One region of the Caballeronia sp. S22 genome, then DNA from elsewhere that is predicted to be linked to it. Evidence: riboswitches for the same ligand, from Rfam matches in the RefSeq annotation. Region 1 holds a riboswitch; the other holds the start of a gene.

Evidence for each region. A riboswitch is a leader RNA that binds a small molecule or an ion and turns the genes downstream of it on or off. The one in region 1 is predicted to bind thiamine pyrophosphate.
Region 2: it holds a riboswitch for thiamine pyrophosphate, as region 1 does, so the genes downstream of both, thiC (phosphomethylpyrimidine synthase ThiC) here and ACEN42_RS02145 (FAD-dependent oxidoreductase) in region 1, are expected to answer to the same signal.

What each region holds. Positions count from the first base shown of each region.
Region 1 is NZ_OZ180035.1:446,906-450,313, reverse strand. Features, by position in the region: gene ACEN42_RS02155 (thiazole synthase) at 1-556, opposite strand, end outside; gene thiS (sulfur carrier protein ThiS) at 580-777, opposite strand; gene ACEN42_RS02145 (FAD-dependent oxidoreductase) at 794-1,942, opposite strand; TPP riboswitch at 2,126-2,250, opposite strand; gene ACEN42_RS02140 (ABC transporter ATP-binding protein/permease) at 2,482-3,408, shown strand, end outside.
Region 2 is NZ_OZ180035.1:2,169,282-2,172,689, reverse strand. Features, by position in the region: gene thiC (phosphomethylpyrimidine synthase ThiC) at 277-2,208, opposite strand; TPP riboswitch at 2,355-2,496, opposite strand; gene ACEN42_RS10235 (EamA family transporter) at 2,741-3,408, shown strand, end outside.

The sequences.
Region 1 (3,408 bases):
TCAGCGGCACGTCCGGCAGCCGCTCGCGTAGCGTACGCAGCCCATACGGATTGGTCACGCCTTTGCCCGTGCCGATCGGCGCGCCCCACGGCATCAGCGCTTCACAGCCGGCATCGAGAAGGCGCCTGCCGATCACGAGGTCTTCCGTGCAATACGGCAGCACCTTGAAGCCTTCGCGGATCAGCTTCGCGGACGCTTCCACGAGGCCGATCGGGTCGGGCTGCAGCGTGTAATCGTCGCCGATCAGCTCGAGTTTGATCCACGGCGTTTCGAATACTTCGCGCGCCATATGGGCGGTGGTCAGCACTTCGTCGACGCTCTGACATCCGGCCGTGTTGGGGAGCAGCGCGACGCCGTGGCGCTTCAGCACATCGAAAAAGCCGGCTTCGCCCGTTTCCGACTGGCGGCGCAGCGCGACCGTGACCATGCCAGGCCGCGCGGCGTCGATGGAGTCGGACAGCGATTGCAGCGACGGATAACGCGAAGTGCCGAGCAGCACGCGGCTCGGAAAGGTCTCGCCGTAGAGCGTGAGAACGTCGGCGGTGGATATGGTCATGATTCGATCCTTCGGTTCGGAATTCAGCCGCCCGCGACGGGCGAAACGACGTCGAGCTTGTCGCCCGCGGCGAGCGTTTTCGTGGCGTGCTCGCCGCGCCCGACGAACTGGCCGTTCAACGCAACCGCGAACGGCGGCTTCGCGCCGAACGCGGCGAGCGCTTCGGTAACGGTGGCGGTGTCGGGCAAATCGAAGACACGCTGATTGATGTGGATGTTCATCTCGTTTGTCTCTTGCTCAATGCGAAAGCGCGGGCGCGACCGAGAACTCGCCGTGCAGCAGTTCGGGCCAGCGCGCGGCGCCGCGGAAATCGGAGAAGGTGTCGGCATCGGCGACGTCGCCTGAAGCGAGCGCTTCGGCCAGATGGCTCGCGGCATCCGCGACTTCGGGTGCGATCATGAAACCGTGCCGATACAGGCCGTTCACGCGCAAGGTCCGCGCCCCGTCCCAGACGATGGCCGGCCGATGATCCGGCAAGGTCGGCCGGCAATGCGAATTCAGTTCGAGGATGCGCGCCTCGCCGAAACCCGGATGCACGGCGAAAGCCGCGCTCAGCAGTTCGAGCGCCGAGCGCACGCTGACGGGCGACATGTCTTCGCCTTCCACTTCCGTCGCGCCGATCACGTACAGATCGTTCTCCTTCGGCGCGATATAGAGCGGATAGCGCGGATGCAGCAGCCGCACCGGCCGCGAAAGCCCGATGCCCGGCGCATGCACGCGCGCGACTTCGCCGCGGATGCCGCGCAGCGCGGGCCACGCGGGCTTTCCGCCCAGACCACGACAATCGATGATCCAGCGGGCGTCGGGCATTGCGTCGACCGGCGTGTTCCAGTGCGTGCGCACGCCGCGCGCAGCGAGTCCGGCCGCGAGCGCGCTCAGGGCCTGGCGGTTATCCAGCTGGCCTTCGTTCGGCAGCAGCCAGCCCTGTGCGAAGCGCGTTCCGAGCGCGGGTTCGGCCTGCGCGACTTGCGCGCCCGCGAGCTTGACGAACCCGCCATCGAGCAGATCGGGAGGCGAATTGGCGCGCAGACGGCGCTCGAAAAGCGGCGCCTCGGCGCGATCCGCACCGTGCCACACGACGAGCGTGCCGTTGCGCTGAAAGAAGACCGGCTCGGGCAATTGCTCGATGAGACGCGGCCAGCGTTCGAGCGACGCCGCGCCGAGGCCGACCACGAGCGGCTCCGCGCTCGCCGCTTCCGCGAGCGGCGCGAGCATCGCGGCGGCGACCCACGCAGCCGATTGCGTGCCCGCCGCATCGCCGCGTTCGTAGAGCGCGACGTCATGGCCCGCGCCCGCAAGCTGCCAGGCGACGAGCCGTCCGACGAGCCCGCCGCCGACGACGGCGAAATCCTGCCGGCGCGGCGCGCCCTGTTCGATCCTGTTCAATTCGATGTCTCCAAAGGGCGTGACGCTGCACCGCACGAGGAGACGAAGTACGCGATCTCGACCGTGCTGGCGCGACGCCACATCACGAGGACGAAATCAGCGGAGAGACCGGCTCGGCATCGGATGAAACGTGCCGGGCGGAAGAAAAATACTGGAAGAGACTGGAGGAATGGCGCGGGATTCGCGCGTTCTCCGGAAACTTCCCTCGCCGGTATTACCCGGATCGGGTGCAAAGGGTCTCTCTCAGCCTCGCCGCGCTGCCGACCGTTCCGGCCGCCGATGCACGCGAAGCACCCCTGTTTCGTCGAGGATCATTAAAACATGAAAGGCGAAGCCGCTGCAAACCGGGATTGCCCGCCTTTTATCGCGCGCGTCGGCACTCTGGCACAATGCCGCGAACATGGTTCGCCGGCCGATCGCACGAAATTAAGCGAGCGTTAAGAGAATCCCGGAACAATTTACGGGGCCGGAAAACGCCGCGCGCGGCCCGGCCGCGGACGTCACAATCGGGCGCCACGGGGCGCATCAGCAGGAAGCTCATGACCAACACTCGTACCGAAAGCACGCAGCAGAAGGCCGACGAAGTCTCGGCCTGGAGCCTCATCAAGCCCTACTGGGTCTCGGAGGAGCGCGGTTTCGCGTGGGGCCTGCTCGTCGCGATCATCGCGATCAACATGACAGTCGTGTGGATCAATGTCCGGCTCAACAGCTGGAACGCCGACTTCTACAACGCGCTGCAGAACAAGAACGTCAAGGACTTCCCGCACCTTCTGCTGATCTTCACGGGCCTCGCATTCGCGTACATCCTGCTCGCGGTGTACGGGCGCTATCTGCGGCAGATGCTCGCGTTCCGCTGGCGGCAATGGCTCACCAACCGGTTTCTGGAGCAATGGCTCGGCGACAAGGCGTTCTACCGTATCGAGCGCGATCGCCTCGCCGACAACCCCGACCAGCGTATTTCCGACGACCTCCAGTCCTTCGCCACCACCACGCTTTCGCTGTCGCTCGACCTGCTTTCGACGCTCGTCACGCTCGTCACCTTCATCACGATTCTCTGGACCATTGCCGGCGCGCTCACGTTCTCGCTCGGCGGCACGCCGATCACGATTCCGGGCTACATGGTGTGGGCCGCCGCGCTCTATGCGATTCTCGGCTCGCTGATCATCCAGAAGGTCGGGCATCCGCTCGTGTCGATCAACTATCAGCAGCAGAAAGTGGAAGCGGATTTTCGCTTCGGGCTGATTCGGGTGCGCGAAAACGCCGAGCAGATCGCGTTCTACGACGGCATCTCCACCGAGACCGCCAACGCAAAGACCATTTTCCAGCGCATTCGCGACAACTGGTGGCTCATCATGAAGTACACGAAGCGCATGACCTTCGTGTTGAGCTTCTACGGGCAGATCGCGATCATCTTTCCGATCATGGTCGCCGCGCCGCGCTACTTCGCGGGCGCGTTTTCGTTTGGC
Region 2 (3,408 bases), 1.5 Mb from region 1:
TTTGATGTTTTTCATGTCGACTCTCCAATTCGATGATGAGATGAATCGGCTCCGGTTCACACGCGGCTACGCGAGCCGCGCAGTGACCGTTTTCGGCGTCGACCAACAAGGGCCGCCATGTTTTCGCCGGTTCGTTCGCTTTTCCAGCAGGAAAAGTGCCCGAATCGTCCGATGAACCGCTCATCCAGACGCGACAAGACTTTGCGCCCGATTGCGATAAAAAAACGGCCTGCCGCACGCGCTGTGCGACAGGCCGTTGTCAGCCAAAAACAAGCATCAAGTCGGCTGGTAAATCTCCGAGCCCTTCTTGACGAACTCGATCGCCTTCGTCTCCATGCCCTTCGCGAGCGCCTCGTGTTCGCTCACGCCTTGCTTCGCGGCGAAATCGCGGACGTCCTGCGTGATTTTCATCGAGCAGAAATGCGGGCCGCACATCGAGCAGAAGTGCGCGACCTTGGCCGAATCCTTCGGCAGGGTTTCGTCGTGGAATTCGCGCGCCTTGTCGGGATCGAGGCCGAGGTTGAACTGGTCCTCCCAGCGGAACTCAAAGCGCGCTTTCGACAGCGCGTTGTCGCGAACCTGCGCGCCCGGATGACCCTTCGCCAGATCCGCCGCGTGCGCCGCCAGCTTGTAGGTGATGATGCCTACCTTGACGTCGTCCTTGTTCGGCAGGCCGAGGTGCTCCTTCGGCGTGACGTAGCAGAGCATCGCGGTGCCGAACCAGCCGATCATCGCCGCACCGATACCCGACGTGATGTGGTCGTATCCCGGCGCGATGTCCGTCGTGAGCGGCCCGAGCGTGTAGAACGGCGCTTCGTCGCACCATTCCAGTTGCAGGTCCATGTTCTCCTTGATGAGCTGCATCGGCACGTGGCCGGGGCCTTCGATCATCACCTGCACGTCATGCTTCCACGCGATCTGCGTCAGTTCGCCGAGCGTCTTGAGTTCGCCGAGCTGCGCTTCGTCGTTGGCGTCGTAGATGGAGCCGGGGCGCAGGCCATCGCCGAGCGAGAACGAGACATCGTATTGCTTCATGATTTCGCAGATGTCTTCGAAGTGCTCGTAGATGAAGCTTTCCTTGTGATGTGCGAGGCACCACTTCGCCATGATCGAGCCGCCGCGCGACACGATGCCCGTCATGCGGTTGGCGGTCAGCGGCACGTATTGCAGGCGCACGCCCGCGTGAATCGTGAAGTAATCGACGCCCTGTTCCGCCTGCTCGATCAACGTGTCGCGGAAGATTTCCCACGTCAGGTCCTCGGCCTTGCCGTTGACCTTTTCGAGCGCCTGATAGATCGGCACCGTGCCGATCGGCACCGGCGAATTGCGGATGATCCACTCGCGCGTTTCGTGGATGTGCTTGCCCGTCGAGAGATCCATGACCGTGTCGCCGCCCCAGCGGATCGCCCACGTCATCTTGTCGACTTCCTCGCCGATGGAGGAGGTCACCGCCGAATTGCCGATGTTCGCGTTGATCTTCACGAGGAAGTTGCGGCCGATGATCATCGGCTCGCTTTCCGGGTGATTGATGTTCGCCGGGATGATCGCGCGGCCGCGCGCCACTTCCTCGCGCACGAACTCGGGCGTGATTTCCTTTGCCGCGTCCTTGCCGAACGCCGCCGCGCCAAAGGCCTGTCCGGGATGCTGACGGCCCATCATTGCGGCGAGCTTTTCGCCGTTCGGACCGCTCTGCTTCAGGCTTTCGAGATATTCCGCGCGCCGCTGGTTTTCGCGGATCGCGATGTACTCCATTTCGGGCGTGATGATGCCTTGCCGTGCGTAGTGCATCTGCGAGACGTTCTTGCCGGCCAGCGCGCGGCGCGGATGGCGATGCAGGTCGGGAAAGCGCAGTTCGGCCGTCTTAGGATCGGCGGCGCGCTCGCGGCCGAATTCGCTCGACAGTCCGTCGAGCTGTTCGGTGTCGGCTCGTGCTTCGATCCATTGCGCGCGCACGGCGGGCAGACCCGCGCGGATGTCGATGTTCGCGTCGGGATCGGTGTACGGGCCCGAGGTGTCGTACACGTACACCGGCGGGTTCTTCTCTGCCCCGAAGCCGTCGGGGGTGTCCGATTGCGTGATCTCGCGCATCGGCACGCGGATGTCGGGCGTCGAGCCGGTCACGTAGACCTTGCGCGAGTTCGGTAGTGGCGCGATGGCGGCGGCATCGACGACGGCATTCTCGGACAGGAACTTCGGGTTGGCATTCATGTGCTGTCTCTCCTGTAGGGATGGTTTATTGCCGAAGCACGACGACGCACACACAAACGCAGTCGAGCTCGGCTGATTCAGGAGCTAAACAGGGAGGAACGAGATGGAAAGGTACGGGTCCGGAAGAAGTGGCTGGATGCTGCAAACCATGGAACCCGAACGCTTCCCTGCGCTGGCATTATCCAGATCAGGTTCAAAGGGTATTTCTCACCCACGCCACACGAAGCGATTTCGTCGATAGAACCGATCGAGATCGCGATGTGCAACGCAGGACCCCCGCGTTAGCAGCCGACACGTTACACCGCGGCGTGGCGTCTTGGCAACCATTCGTAAAGTTGTGCAAACGCGTTCCGTGCTTACTGCATAATGTCGGGCGCCGCGGACTCTCGGGGTTTTCCCGAGGATCGCGCGGTCTCTCCTCGCGCAATCGCACTTCTTTCGTCCCGTCATGCCGTTCAGTCTGGTAGTCGCCGCAGCGTATTTCCCTGTTCCTTTTGCAGTTATCCGGCGCGCAGCCGTCGCGGAGTAATGCATGTCCGCTTTGCCGCCGCCGCGCCTGCCGTTCAGTTTCCCCGACCGTTTTCCGTTTCGCGCGCCGCGCTCGTTCAAAGGGCAGGTCGCGCTTGCGCTGGCCGTCGTTTATCTCGTGTGGGGCTCGACGTATCTCGGGATTCATTTGTCGCTCGAGTCGCTTCCGCCGCTCATGCTCGGCGGTTTGCGCAATCTGTGCGCTGGTGTCGGGCTGTTCGTGATCGCCGTGCATCGCAAGGCGGTGTGGCCTAGCGCGCGGGAAGTGCGCAATGCGGCGATCGTCGGCACATTGCTGGAGGGTTTGTCGAGCGGGATGATGGCCTACGGCATGCGCACGGTGGGAACCGGCACGGCCGCGGTGATGGTGGCCACCGTACCGCTCTTCGCGACGATCTTCACCGCGTTGAGCGGGCGCGGCGTCGCCAGGGGCGAATGGTTCGCGGTGGCGCTGGGTCTCATCGGCATCGTGCTCTTGAATCACGGCGATCCTTCTCCGAGTTCGACCGTCGGCACGCTGGCGATTCTGTGTGCCGCGATTTTCTGGGCGGGCGGCGCGCATCTGGCGACGCGTCTGCCGCAGCCTTCGGATCTGCTGATGTCGACGGCTTTGCAAATCGGGCTCGGCGGATTGATCGCGACGGGTATCGCGCTGGCGGCGGGCGAGCGGGT